Regions from separate parts of the Sphingobium sp. B1D7B genome, predicted to be linked through region 2. Evidence: riboswitches for the same ligand, from Rfam matches in the RefSeq annotation. Region 2 holds a riboswitch; each other region holds the start of a gene.
The links. Region 2 has a riboswitch for cyclic di-GMP ahead of M2336_RS06460 (hypothetical protein). Riboswitches for the same ligand answer to the same signal wherever they lie in the genome.
Positions count from the first base shown of each region.

Region 1: another riboswitch for cyclic di-GMP. It lies ahead of M2336_RS15690 (autotransporter domain-containing protein); the one in region 2 lies ahead of M2336_RS06460 (hypothetical protein).
Region 3: another riboswitch for cyclic di-GMP. It lies ahead of M2336_RS04940 (DUF4402 domain-containing protein); the one in region 2 lies ahead of M2336_RS06460 (hypothetical protein).

Region 1 covers NZ_JAOQOR010000001.1:3,349,722-3,354,168, forward strand. The annotation lists gene M2336_RS15690 (autotransporter domain-containing protein) at 1-2,944, opposite strand, end outside; cyclic di-GMP riboswitch class I at 3,136-3,210, opposite strand; gene M2336_RS15695 (pyridoxal phosphate-dependent aminotransferase) at 3,507-4,447, opposite strand, start outside.
Region 2 covers NZ_JAOQOR010000001.1:1,429,638-1,434,084, reverse strand. The annotation lists gene M2336_RS06480 (efflux RND transporter permease subunit) at 1-51, opposite strand, end outside; gene M2336_RS06475 (efflux RND transporter periplasmic adaptor subunit) at 177-1,436, opposite strand; gene M2336_RS06470 (hypothetical protein) at 1,433-1,837, opposite strand; gene M2336_RS06465 (TetR/AcrR family transcriptional regulator) at 2,161-2,763, opposite strand; cyclic di-GMP riboswitch class I at 2,937-3,014, shown strand; gene M2336_RS06460 (hypothetical protein) at 3,154-4,338, shown strand.
Region 3 covers NZ_JAOQOR010000001.1:1,042,808-1,047,254, reverse strand. The annotation lists gene M2336_RS04945 (hypothetical protein) at 1-462, opposite strand, end outside; gene M2336_RS04940 (DUF4402 domain-containing protein) at 482-1,009, opposite strand; cyclic di-GMP riboswitch class I at 1,274-1,350, opposite strand; gene M2336_RS04935 (FAD-dependent monooxygenase) at 1,891-2,973, opposite strand; gene M2336_RS04930 (hypothetical protein) at 2,973-3,173, opposite strand; gene M2336_RS04925 (TonB-dependent receptor domain-containing protein) at 3,283-4,447, opposite strand, start outside.

The DNA.
Region 1 (4,447 bases), 1.9 Mb from region 2:
CATCCGTGCTGGTGACCCGGCCGCCCTGTGCGATGTTGAGCGTTCCTTCGCCGACGTTGCCGACGTAAAGAATGCCGTCATTGGTCCAGGTGCTGCCCGCGCCGCTCACGGTAGCCGTGCCCTGACCGGTCGACTCCCAGCCAAGGATGGCGCCCTGCGAACTCGCCGAGCCGCCATTGCTGACCGTCAGCATGCCCTGGCCAGAGATGCCGACACCGATGCGACCGCTGCCGATCTCGAGCGTGGAGCCTGCCCCATCGAGGCTGACGCTGCCGACAGCGGACTGAGCCCCACCGATTCGCAGGGATTCGCCGGTGACCCGGCCGTCCGCCTCGATGGTCAGCGTACCGCCGCTGCCCTCCTGGCTCGCCACATCGATCAGGGCGGCTGCCGACAGCAGGGCGCCGTTGGAAACCGTGGCGGTGCCCGTGCCGCTGTAGCCGACCCGCATGTTGCCGGCGTAGCCGTTACGGGCGAGAACACTGTAGGTCGTGCCTTCGCCGGTCAGCGTCAGCGTTCCGCTCGAGCCGGTGTCGACACCAAGCGCGCTGGTGTAGGACGTGACTTCAGCGCCGCCGGACACCGTCACATTGCCCTGGCCAACGGTGTCGTTGCCCGTTCCGCCGATGTACAGGCTGAGGCCGTTGCGCCACACCGTGCCGGCACCGTCGACGATCATCGTCGCCGTGCCGGACCCGTTTCCGCCGATATAGCTGCCGTCAGCCTCCAGCAAACCACCGTCGGTCACCGAGATGCTGCCCTCATCCGCACTGAACCAGCCATCGGCCGAAACCCAGTCGGCCGGCAGTTCGGAATGCAGCGTACCGACACGGAGCGCCGAACCCTGACCACTGATGCTGACCGAGCCGCCCGCGCCCATGTAAATGCTGCCATTCACAGTTTCGACCGAGCCGCCATTTGTGATGGTCAGCGACCCGGAGGAATTGGGATTGCGACTGATCTCGATGAGGCTTGAGTTGATCCAACTCGCGCCGCCGTCAACGGTAACGCTCCCCGCGGTGCCATTCATGCCAATGGCCGCCGAGACAGAGTTGAGCTGCCCCGCCGCCTTGATATTGAGCGAAGCCAGCTCCGCGCCGCCCACGGTCACCGTGCTGGCGCTGAAGTCGCCCGTGAGGTCAAAGGCACCGCCGGTGACATCCAGCGCACCGTTGAAGAGAGCGCCATTGCCGGTGAAGGCGAGCGCACCTTCGCCCGCCTTGACGAACCTGCCCTGGCCGACCAACGTGCCGGCGAAGACGGTGTCGCTGCTCTGGTCGAGCACGAGCACGCCGCCATCGGTGGAGACAAGGCCAGCTTCTCCGACAGTGAGCGAGCCCAGGGTCGCCTGATAGGTGGAGCCCCCCACGCCCAGCACGCCCCCTTCAACGACATAGGCCTGACCCACACCGAATGCGTCGCTGCTGGCAGCGTTCAGCGTCCCTTCGCGGACCGTCCAGCCGGTCGTCCCTGTCCCCGTGAGCGTCCAGGTGCCGGTCCCTACCTTCACGAACTCATCGAAATCATAATATTGCGTGCCGACCAATCCGGCGTCGAATGACGCATTGATGGCGCCGCCCAGCGCCAGGGTATTGGTGCCGCTCGCGATATCCGCATCCGCGACGAGGCCGATGATGTTGGAGCCGGCATGCAACTCCAGCGTCACGTCCCCGGCGCCCATCAGAATGGCGTGGCCGAAGGAAGGCGAGGCTTCGATGGTACCGGCGTTGATGATCGTGGTCGCCGCGCTGTTGGTGACGATACCGGTTTCACCCAGGATCGACCCGGAATTGGTGATCTGGACCATGCCGCTAAGTGTGTCTGCATCGACAGCCGCGATCCCGCTCAGCGATTGCAGCGTGCCGGTGTTGCTGATGACCACATCGCCAAGCGGCGTGCGCGCCTGAACTGCGCTTCCGGTTCTGCCAGTGACAATGCCGCTGTTGGTGATGGTGATTTTACCAGAGCCGGGCGCATCCTCGTCGAAGCCGGCGACGGCGAGAATGCCGGTGGTGCCCTCCGCAATGCCTGCATTGGTGATGGTGATATTGCCGATCTGCGAGGCGCCCTGAATCGCCGGGCCGTTGGCCGAGATAGCCTCACCCTGCTCCTGATTGTCGACCACCACTTCGCCGTTCGGCGTCCAGCCGACCAGCGCCTGATTGTTCACCGAAGAAACGTAGGCGTTGTTCGTGATTTTCGCCAAACCGTTGTAATTGACGACGCGGATACCCGCCGCCTGAGCCTCCACCTGGCCAGTGTTCGTCACGGTCACCTCGACCGGGTCGGCATCGTTGAAACCGCCGTCGGCGTAAATTCCCCGCTGGGTGAAGTCTGCGGCCCCGATGGTTTGCTGGACCGTGATGGCCCCGCTATTGGTGATGTTCACCGATCCTGCGTTGGTGGTGGCAGAGATGCCATTGGTTTCCACGCCTGAGACCGTCAGCGCGGCGCCATTCTCGATCACGATGTCGCCCGCGATCTGGTTGCGAACCCAGATGCCACCGTTGCCACCCACGCTGTCAACCGTTACGTCCGGGCCCAAGGTCACCGAAATGTCGTTCCGACCCTGGATATTGGAACTGACGTTTACGCCGCCATTATCGGTGGTGCTGATCGTGGAATTGGTGATGAGCAGCGTCGACGTAATGTCGCCAGAGGCTGTATTGTCCCACGTATAATAGCTGACGCCATCGCCCGTGATACTCCACTCATCCTGTGCGCCGTTCACAATGAGGCTGGTATCGCCTCCTTCAATACGAGCCTTAACCGACGAGGGTTCGCAGAAAAACAGGGTCACATTACCCTCAGTCTGGCAAATGCCAGGCTCGGCGTGGGCGGCCGATGCGCCTGCCAACATCCCCGCAATGCCGACGCTGCTGAACAGACCGGCCTTGAGAGCCTGCCCAACGGTGCTGCGCGTTTTGATTGCCTTGCCCTGCATTACGAAATCCCCTCGTGTGGGCCCACCGCCCAGATGATGTGAAGGGCAAACCGCCATGCAGGTGCGGTTCAACGGGATTTGAGACAGGGATCGAAGCGCGACGACAGGGAGCGCAGCCTGAGGTTCAAACGAACCCCATGACCTTCTCACAGCAGGTTACACACGATATCCGAAAATGCTCTGTTTCATCCCCCGGTAGCCCCGCTACCCCATTGGGGCCGGAGGCTTTGCGTCCCGCCGTTACCGACAGTTTGCCCTTGTCGAAGGCGACGAACACCCTTGGGAACGCCCATGGGCGGAGCCGTCATCTTCAGGAGGAATGTTAACGTTAGCTGAGCGGCAGCGCAACAAAAAAGCCCGGCCTCGTCGAGATGATGCGCATGCAGAGCGGGGCCATGCAGCTGATTTGTCGTGTGAAAATCGCCGTCGTCGGTCTGGAGCGAGGCCACAACCGGCCCTGTTAAGCCGATAACCATGATTAACAGATGCGCAAGCACATCGATTGCACTGCAAACCGCTCCTCTAAAATATGGTTGGGGACCACCCGCCCGCGACGTGATCGTTACAGCCGTCGCTGGTCGGGCAACCACGCCGAAAGGCGCCGAACTGCCTCTCGCACTTCGGCTTCCGTGATCGCAAAGCTCAGCCGGATGAACCGATGGCCATTGACCGGATCATGGTCGACCCCCGGCCCCGTGGCGAGCCCAGTCTCAACGAGCAGCTTCTTGCAGAACGCCGGGCTATCATCGGTAAAGTCGCTGACATCCGCATAGATGTAGAAGGCGCCATCCGGCGGCGCGATCCGTCGCAGACCAAGCGCTGGCAGGGCCTCCAGCAGAATGTCCCGGTTACGGGCGTAAGTGGCGCGATGCGCTTCCAGTTCTGACGTGCAGTCCAGCGCCGCCAAAGCGGCATGCTGACTGATCGACGGCGCGGTCAGGAACAGGCTGCCCATATAGGCGCGGGCACGCTCGACCATGGCGCGCGGCACATAGAGCCAGCCGAGCCGCCAGCCGGGCATGCAGTAATATTTCGAAAAACTGCTGACGATCATCGCGTCGGCTGCGAATTCTCCCATCGAGCGGCAAGGCGCGCCATAGCTCAGGCCATGGTAGATTTCGTCCGAGATGATCGCGATGCCGCGCTCTGCGCAGAGCCTGGCAATCGCCTCCAGTTCAGCCGGCGCGATGATCGTTCCGGTGGGGTTGGCCGGGCTGGCGACGATCACACCCTGCGGTGCCGGATCCAGCGCCGCGAGCGCGCGCGCCGTCAGCTGAAAGCGCGCCTGCTCGCCGTATTCGATCTCGACCGGCGTCATGTTGAGCGCGCGCACCGTGTTGCGATAGGCGACATAGCCCGGCCGGGCCATGGCGATCCGATCACCCGCCTTAAACCGGGTGCTCAGCGCAAGGACCAATGCCGGCGAGGCGCCGCAGGTGAGCAGGAACTGATCCGGCTCGGCTGCCATGCCGTACCGCTCCCGATAGAGCTGGACGAGCCGCG
Region 2 (4,447 bases):
GATGACGGCCGCGAAGATCGGCCGGTCTATGAAGAAACGGGACAGACGCATGAGGAGCTCTCCTCGGGGCAGCGCTCAGAGCATGTCCGGGTCAGGCGGCTTCACCTGACGGCTCGGACATGCGGAAAGCAAAAGGGACCGGATCAGGATCGGCTTCAGGCGAAGCCGATCATGACCTAGCGCGTAAACGTGGCCTGGCCGGACATCAGCGCGGTGGCGGCGGCAGGCGTCGCGGGCTGGGTCTCGGGCGCAATGCGGCCTTTGCGGACCTGCACCTTGCCGCCGGGCATGGCGAGCTGGGTGCCAACGATCACCACCTGATCGGCGGGATCGAGCCCGGCCCGCACGACGCGCAGGCCATCAACAACCGGCCCAAGCTCGATCGGCTTGGCGGCGACGGTGCCATCCTTGCCGACAACCAGCAGCGTCTTGCGCGCCTGATCGGTCTGCACGGCCGTATCCGGCACCAGCAGCGCGCGCGTCGGCGCCCCGGTGGAGAGGCGCATGTTGCCGAACATGCCCGGCGTCAGGAACAGATCGGGATTGGGCAGCACGGCGCGGGCGCGGATGGTGCCCGAGCGCGGATCGAGGCCATTGTCGGTGAAATCGAGCTTGCCCTTCCAGCGATAGGCATTCTCGTCCTGCAGCTTGATCTCGACCGGGGTGGCATCGGCATCGGCATCGCGCTTAGTCTTGAGGAACAGCGCCTCCGACCCCTCGAAGGTGAAGTAGATCGGATCGAGCGCGTTGATGGTGGTGAGCAACGTGCCGGATGCGCCCTCTCCCGATGAGGCGAGGTTGCCGGGGTCGATCCGCCGATCCGAGATGCGGCCGCCAATGGGCGCGCGTACGGTGGTGAACTCTAGGTCCAGCGCGCGGCTGCGGGCGCGGGCCTGCGCACCGGCCAGCGCAGCCGATGCTGCCGAAACGCGGGCGCGCAGCCGATCGACTTCGCTCTTGGAAACGGCTTCTACCGCCACCAGCCGTTCGGCGCGCTCAAGATCGCTGCGGGCCAGCGCGAGATCGCTCTGCGCAGTCGCAACGCCGGCACGCGCCTCGGCCAGCGCGGCCTGGAAGGGGCGCGGATCGATGGTGAAGAGCGGCTGACCGGCGCGGACCATCTGCCCGTCCGTGAAATGCACGGCCGTGATCTGGCCGGAAATGCGCGGACGCACCTCGACCGCGCGGCTCGGCTCGAACCGGCCGACATAATCGTCCCACAGCATGATCTCGCGCGCGAGCGGCGCAGAAACGGTGACGGTGGGTGCCGCCATCGCGGCCTGGGCCGGGGGTGACGGGCGCATCAGCGCATAGCCCCCGGCAATGGCGAGCACCGGCAGCGCCACCCAGGCGGCGCGGGTCAGCGAGCGGCGCCGCGTGGCGCCGGCCTCGATGGGCGTGGCTTCCGCCGGGCTGAGTTTCTTGAGCATGTTCATGCGCGGTTCCTCCGCTTGATCGACAGACGCAGGGCGCCGATGTGGCGGAGCAGCGTCTCATATTGATGGGTCGTGTAGCCGGCCTCGTAAAAGCGACCGAGCTCGGATGGGGCGATGTTGTAGCCATGGTGCCAGCTCAGCACCGCGATGCGCCGCAGCGCTTCGAGGCGCGCGCTCGCCAGCGGCATGGCCCGGCGGAAGCCGAAGACGAGGCGCAGCAGGCGGCCCAGGCGGCTCTCCTCGCGGAGGGAAGACAGCCCGTCTTCCCGCGCAAGGCGGACAATCGTCCACTCGACCGGAAGGAGGTGGCCATCCTGCACCTGAAGGCTTGCAGCCTCCGATGCAGTGACACCCGGGACCATCGCCCGTGCCCCGCCATCTCTCAGATCCAGATATGCCATCACCGTGTCTCCTCCTGCTTCCCCGGCAGGCACGACGGGGCAGCCCCGGACAGCCAGTGCTGCCGGGCGCGCGCATCGCGGATGCCAGGGATCGATCCGGGAAAGACGGTGCGCGACCGGCGCGTCCGTCCCGAAACCAGAACCTATGAATTGCTGTCAAATCAAGTCGGGCAAGCAGACCGCGCCCGGCCAAGCCGCACGCACTCCCACGCCTTCTGTACTGACTGGTATATTAATCGGATGTTCAGGCGTCAACCCGTTTTTTGTACCGACCGATATTTTATTTTGCAGCGCGCAAAATCGGTCTTGGGTCCCGGGACGCTTCAGCGGCTAGGCCACATCCCCATAGTCGTCTCGGCAACGCGCTCCAGCTCCTCGCGCGTGGTGCCGGAGCCGGCCAAAACCGCCATGCCCTGCAAAACGGCGATGAGATACTTCGTGATCGCTTCCGCATCGGCGGGCCCGACAAATTCGCCCTCATCGATGGCGCGCTGCATCCGGGCCACCAGTGCCCGCTTCACGGTCTCGCCGCGCTTGAGCACTTCCTCACGGATCGACTGCGCTTCCGCGCCACAGGCGGTGACGCTGATCACGCTGAGGCAGCCGGTGGGCTGGCCATTGCCGGCAATCGTGGAGAGTGCGCCATCGAGCAGATGCTGCGCCACGCCGCGCGCGGTGGGCATATCCAGCGCCGGACCGATATAGGCCAGCTTTTCCCGCTCGTAGAGATCGAGCGCCTGGCGGAACAAGGCCTCCTTGTTGCCGAACGCGGCGTAGAGACTCGGGCGGGTGATCCCCATCGCGTCCGTCAGTTCGCTGAGCGACGCGCCCTCATAACCCTTTGTCCAGAACACACGCAAAGCGGCCGCAAGCGCCTGCTCGCAGCAAAATTCGCGGGGCCGACCCCTGATGGCGGTCTGTTCCATATCGGGCGGTATAGAATTCCTCGACGGGCTTGTCGAGTCCGGTGCGACGAAGGGAGCCAGGACGGTCCCCACCGCGCGGCGCCCTCCCCGGTAGGCATGATAAAAGTTAAGTTCAGACTCTTTTCCATGAACCTTTTCCAGCGCTTGACATTTCAAGCGCAGGATCACTCCGATCCCGATAATGGCAAAGCGGTGGTGACGCCGTGACGCAAAGCTTCCGGCCTTGGGTTCAAGGTAGCGGGGTTGCCGAAGGAGCCGAGGTCGGAGCTGTGTGTGCGTGTCTACGCCTTGCTCTGGCTATGATCGCTCCACACCGCTCCGCGCTACGTGGGCCTGCCATCGGATAGCTCCGTCTCCAGCCCGGCTGCAAGCCTGACAGGAGATGACGCAATGGCTCAGGTTCTTTCCACGACGACATTCCGATCCAACAGAACGTCACGACTATGCCGGGCCATGCCCGCCATAGCTGCCTGCTCCGCGCTGGCCATGCTGCTGAGCGCCTGCGAGACCAGCGGTTATTCTCGCTATGCCAATGTCGGCTCGCCGGCGCCCGGGTCGGGTGGCGGCAGCGATGGCGGCAGCAACAATGGCGGCGGCGGAACTGACACGGGCGGCGGGAACACGGGCGGTGGAAACACTGGCGGCGGGAATACCGGCGGCGGCGGATCGGCCGATGGTGGCGGCAGCACCGGTGGCGGTCTGGCTGGGGGCGTCGTCACGCAGGTCTCCCCGGTTCTGGCGACGGCCGGCAATGCCGTGCTCGGCGTCGCGGATGGCCAGCAAGGCGTGACCACTCCCATCGCCGCTGCCTTGCCTGTCACACAGCCCGTGACCGGCACGATCACGCGGGTGCTGCAGGATACCGGGACGGTGCTGGTCGATGCCGGCGAAGGCCGCACGCTGCTGCTGCAGGGGGCGCAAGGCGTGGTCGGCGATGTCGTGTCCATTGACGTTGGCGGTCGCACCGTAACCAACGGTCTTGATGGCACATCGGGCGCGATCGGCGTTGGCGTGCTTGGGGACACCCAGCCGACGGGCACGCTCGCATCCGCCGGCGTGCTGAACGCAGGCAATACCGCGCTGGCCACGGTCAACGGCGTCGCCGATGTGCGCGTGACCAACATTACGGCGCCCACCGGCGGCATTTCCGACAATCTGCTCAATGTCGCGCTCGGCGGCAATCAGCTGCTGGGGAGCGGCGATCCGGCGCTGGTCAACGCCAATGTGCTGCCGAACGGCGCGTCCCTGCCCGGCGGTGGCACGGGGGCCGTGGGTGGCGTGCTTGGCGCGGTGAGTTCGACCGTCGGGTCTGTCGGCGGCGCCGTGGGCGTGGGCGGTGACGTCTCAGGCGGCGGCGTGCTTGGCGGCGGAACGGCCACGGGCGGCGACGTAAATGGCGGCGTGCTCGGCACGGTCGGTGCCACGGTCGGCTCGGTCGGCGGTGCGCTAGGCGTTGGCGGCAGCGTCGAAGCCGGTGCAGGCGCAGGGACCGGTACGACGACCAATGGCGGCTTGCTGGCGCCGGTAACCGGCACGCTGAACACGGTCGGCACTTCTCTGGGGCTGGGCCGCTAAACAGCCACCCCGCCTCAAGTCGCCAACCTCGGCGCAACGTTCCTTCCGGTGCGCGGCGGGCGGTCTCAAACCCGCCGCGCACTCACCGCTCCCATTCCGAAAGGTCCAT
Region 3 (4,447 bases), 390 kb from region 2:
GCCCATGAGGACATCCTCGAACCCCGAGGGACCGGCTTCAAAGGACGGGAAATTATCATCGCTCAGCGTCGCAATCGGTACCCTGAGCGAACCCCCTGTGCCTGGCTGGACGAATGCTTGTGAGACCAGGAGAGAAAACGTCTGGTTGCTGCCCCCGGCGATTTGAATAGGAGCGGCCATGGAAAGCCCGGCGTTTTGGTCGCTCTCTGTTGACTGCGGCCCTGGCGACAAGATCATGACCCGGAGGCTCGACTGAAGAACCAGCACCGGCTGCAGGACAATGTCCTTCGCCGATTGCCTGATCGAAGCCGGCTCCACGATCGAAACCTGGCCTTTCGCGGTCGCTTCAGCCGCGTTCACCTGTGAGGCTGGAATCGCCGCGCAAAGGCACAGCGCTCCCAGCGCAGGAGCGGTCGCCCGCAACAGGCGCGCTCCCATCCGGATGGATGATGAGACCGTCACGAGACGCTCCTGTCACGGGTCAGTTGTAGGCGACGGTCGCCGTGAAGGTGCCCGAGTAATTGCCAGAGGCCTGCGTATTGGGCAGGGAGAAGCTACCGCCGACGCCGAAGGTCGCGGTGCCAGCTGTGCCGATGGAGCTGGACAATGTGCCTGTTGCGGCACTCGGCGTCAGCGTGACGGTGATCGTGCCGCCGGGCGTACCGGTCATGGAGAAGCTGGCGGGCACCGAAATCGAGAAGGTCTGCCCCCCTTCACCCGAGACCGTATAGGCTGCGCGCGACGTCGTGCCACCTGCGGCAACGGCGTCGCCGGAACCAGACAGGCTGCGGTTGCCCGTCGAGGCATCGACAGTGACCGTGTTGGTCCCTGCTACCGAGGGTTTCACGATAGTGCCGAACGCAAGGTCGCTGGTTTTTGCGATCGAGATCGGCTGAACGATCCGGGCTGTACCCGTGGTCGACACAGATGCTGAGGACTGAGCATGGCCTGCCGCGGGAATAGAGGCCAGGATCGCAATCGTCGCGATAGACTTAAAGTTTGCGGACATGAGGTTGTCTTTCTCTTGTTTGATATACTTATGAATTTAATCGGAAAATATAGACCAAACGCGCCTTACAGGCCCGCGGGCGGCAGCGTTTCGCGGATCTTGGGATTGCAAGCGGCTGCGTCTGGCGAACCAGTCGCAAGCAACTGGATCAAGTGATGATCGGTACGGGTGCTTGCTGGCCGTCGCCAAAGACGGGCCCTTGCCCGACGAGGGCGGAAAGGATCTGGAATGCGCGAGGACGACAGGTCCACAATAGTTCTCCGTTTCGGTAACCCCGCTATCCCTGTGAGGGACCGGAGGCTTTGCGTCCCATCGTCGCCGATGGTTTGCCGTTTCGACCGAGAATCTCGGGCGCTATTAGGTAAATTTTGATTTAACTATTATACGCTACACAGTCAACGCCTATGTGGTGAACGACCAGATGGAGAATTGTGCGACTACTCCCATGTTGAACCGCCGATCGAGCAGCCCGATTAGGAGAGCGTTTGTTTTCAATGAAATAAACGCGAGGTTTGGATCATCAGAGCCTAAGCAACACGCCAAGAACTTCGCGGACTGAAGCGAACCGACGATGCGGTTAGCTCGCGCCAAACCGAATTCCATGAGGATGTATTTCGTTGCCGTCGCTATGATCCCGACGAATTACACATCCGGGCTAAATGCCAAGGCCCGTCTCGCGAAAAGCGCCGCTTGGGCTCCTCTCCCCTCGCTTCGCTTGTCAGGGCGTGGAGCGCGCGACGCGGCCAAGCGTCGGCCCTCATCGAAGCGCTTCTGCGGTGGGGCGCTGCCTCAGGATGTCGGCGCAATGCCGGAGAGCAACGAAAGGCAGGCTTGAAAAGGTCTTCGTGCTACCGACCCACCGCTATGTCAGAGCAACCGCCTCAACCGGCAGAGCGCACGAAATTCTGGCTGATCTGCTGGCCGGACCGCGCCAGTCTGCGTACCTCGGGCAGCCGGGACGCTTCATATCGCACGAGCGCGGCTTTGGGGTCGGTCCGCAAGGCCACCGGGTCAAGGTAGCACGCGAGGGTGAGAGCATCTTGCGCGGCGGTTGCAAAGCCATTGCCTGTCATCGGCGTGCAGACATGGGCAGCGTCGCCAACCAGACACATGCGGCCGGCGACGAGGCGGTCCGGACAATATTCCACGACCGGTGTGCCGAGCACCGCTTTGCGGGCGATACATTCCAGGATCGCGTCGCGCCAGGGCGATGGCCAGTGCCGGCGCGCCAGTGCGGCCAGCTCGTCGAACAATTCATCCGGCATGTCGCTCGGGCGCAGCGAATGCCGCACCAACGCGCCCTCGACCGCCCCTGTTCTACGCAGGATTGCGTTATGTCCGGCGTCGTACCAGCCCCAGCCGACCCGGCGGTGGCCCCGCTCGGGACTGCCATCGGCGGCTGTCAGCGGAAAGCCGAGAAGCACATAGGGCCCGGACTCGAGAAACTCCAGATTGGGCGGATAGCGGACAGACAGCGCCGACTCTTCGGCAAAGCCGACCCAGGCCAGATACTCCGCGAAGACCGCATCGGGGCGCTCCGGACTGACCTGCCGCCGCACAACGCTCTGATAGCCGTCCGCGCCGACCAGCAGCTTGCCGTCGAACCGCCGACCATCGGCGGTCCTTGCCCAGGCCCGATCCTCCGTCTCTCCCGTCGCTTCCACACGGGCATCCTGCAGGACGACAATGCCGGCCTCGTCCGCCGCTGCGCGCAGACCGCGATAGACCAATTGCCATGCCTGGACGCCCGTGGCGAGCGCGCCCGTAGCGTGAGGGCGCCCGGTCAACTGCTCAAGCAAGCCATAGCCGACCTGCAGCGCGGCCCCGGTGCGGTCGGTATCGGTCGAGCGCTCCAGCAGCGTGATCGAGAAGCCATGTCGCGACAAGGCGAGGCCGGTCATGAGGCCAGCGAGCGAGCCGCCGACGATCAGAATGTCGCTCATCCGCTCCGAGGTCGCCGACATCAGCTTTTCGGCGTGACCCAGACCTCGACAGGCGCAACGAACTTGCCGGGCGCCGGTTTGCCGACCTGCACGCGATCGATCGTCACCAGCTCGCCGCTCTCCAGATTAAAGCTGGCCCAGGGCTTGGGCATGCGACCGAAGGTCATTTTCTGAACGGGCTGGCCGGTGGCCGAATTCATAATGGTTGCGATGACACTCATGGCCCAGCCGATAGCCACCATGGCGTGCTGCGGTCCAGTGATATTGAAGGCCGGACATGGTGGTGAGAGGTGTCCTCTCGCCCCCACGCCTGCATCACACGAACCTGATCTAGAAATCCGCACGCACCCCAATGCGGAAGTTACGGCCGATCACATCGTACAGCGCCGGGTTGGTCACGCCGAAGCTGGACGGAATGCGATTGGGCGGGTTCTGATCGAGCAGATTGTTGATCGCGCCGAACAGCTGGAACCTGCGCTTGCCGTTCTCGAACACGTTGAGATGCGCGTTCAGATCGACATAGGCGTAGGCCGGAACATGATTGATGTTGATGCTGTTGACAGCAGTTGCGCTGTATCCGGCGTCGCCGGGAGCAATCTTGGTATTGTCGTACTTGCCCGCCGAAATGTAGCGCACCCGCATCGATCCGCCGAGATGCTCATTCTCCCAGCCGAGCGTGGCCGATCCCTCGAAATTGGGCAGGCCCGACTGACCGGAGACCGGGAAGCCATTCTGCCCGGCATAATCGATCGCACGGACGGTATCGACGGTGATGAGATCGAACACGAAGGTGCCGACGGTGCGAAGCGAGATGTCGCCACTGCCGAGCGGTTTGCGGATCAGCGCTTCGACATCGATGCCCCGGGTCTTGATGGTGTTCAGGTTGAGGGCTGCCGATTCGACGCGCGCGAGGGCGTTGGCGCTGTTGCGCGTGATGAGCGCGCAGAATTCCGAAGCGCCGTTCGAACAGCTATCCACGATGACCTGCGCACCAACCGTCGCGATCGCGCCGCTGATCTTGATGTCGAAATAGTCTGCCGACAGGCGCAACCAGCCGAAGTTCAGCACCGCGCCCGCCGTCAAGGTGTTGCCGACCTCGGGCTTCAGGGCAGGATTGCCGCCGCCGAAAATCTGCGTCAGCGAGCTGACCCCGCCATTTTGCGGGTCGGTCAGGAAGGCGAAGGATGCCGAGCGGGGGTTGTTGAGCTCGAAGAAGTTGGGCGCGCGGATATCGCGTGAGCGGGTCGCGCGCAGGCGCAACCAGTTGGTGGGGTCCCACACGCCGCCGGCCTTCCAGCTCCAGACCGAGCCACTGGTCGAGTAGTCCGTCAGCCGAACGGCGCCATTGACGCTCAATCCCGTGGCCAGTGGCAGGCTGGCTTCGACAAAGCCTTCCTTCACCTTGGTCGCCGGCCCCGTGATTGCGCCGGTGTTGTTGGTATGGAAGCGCAGTGCCGTGGACACCGGGTCGGAGGTCCCTTCCACATCATCCACG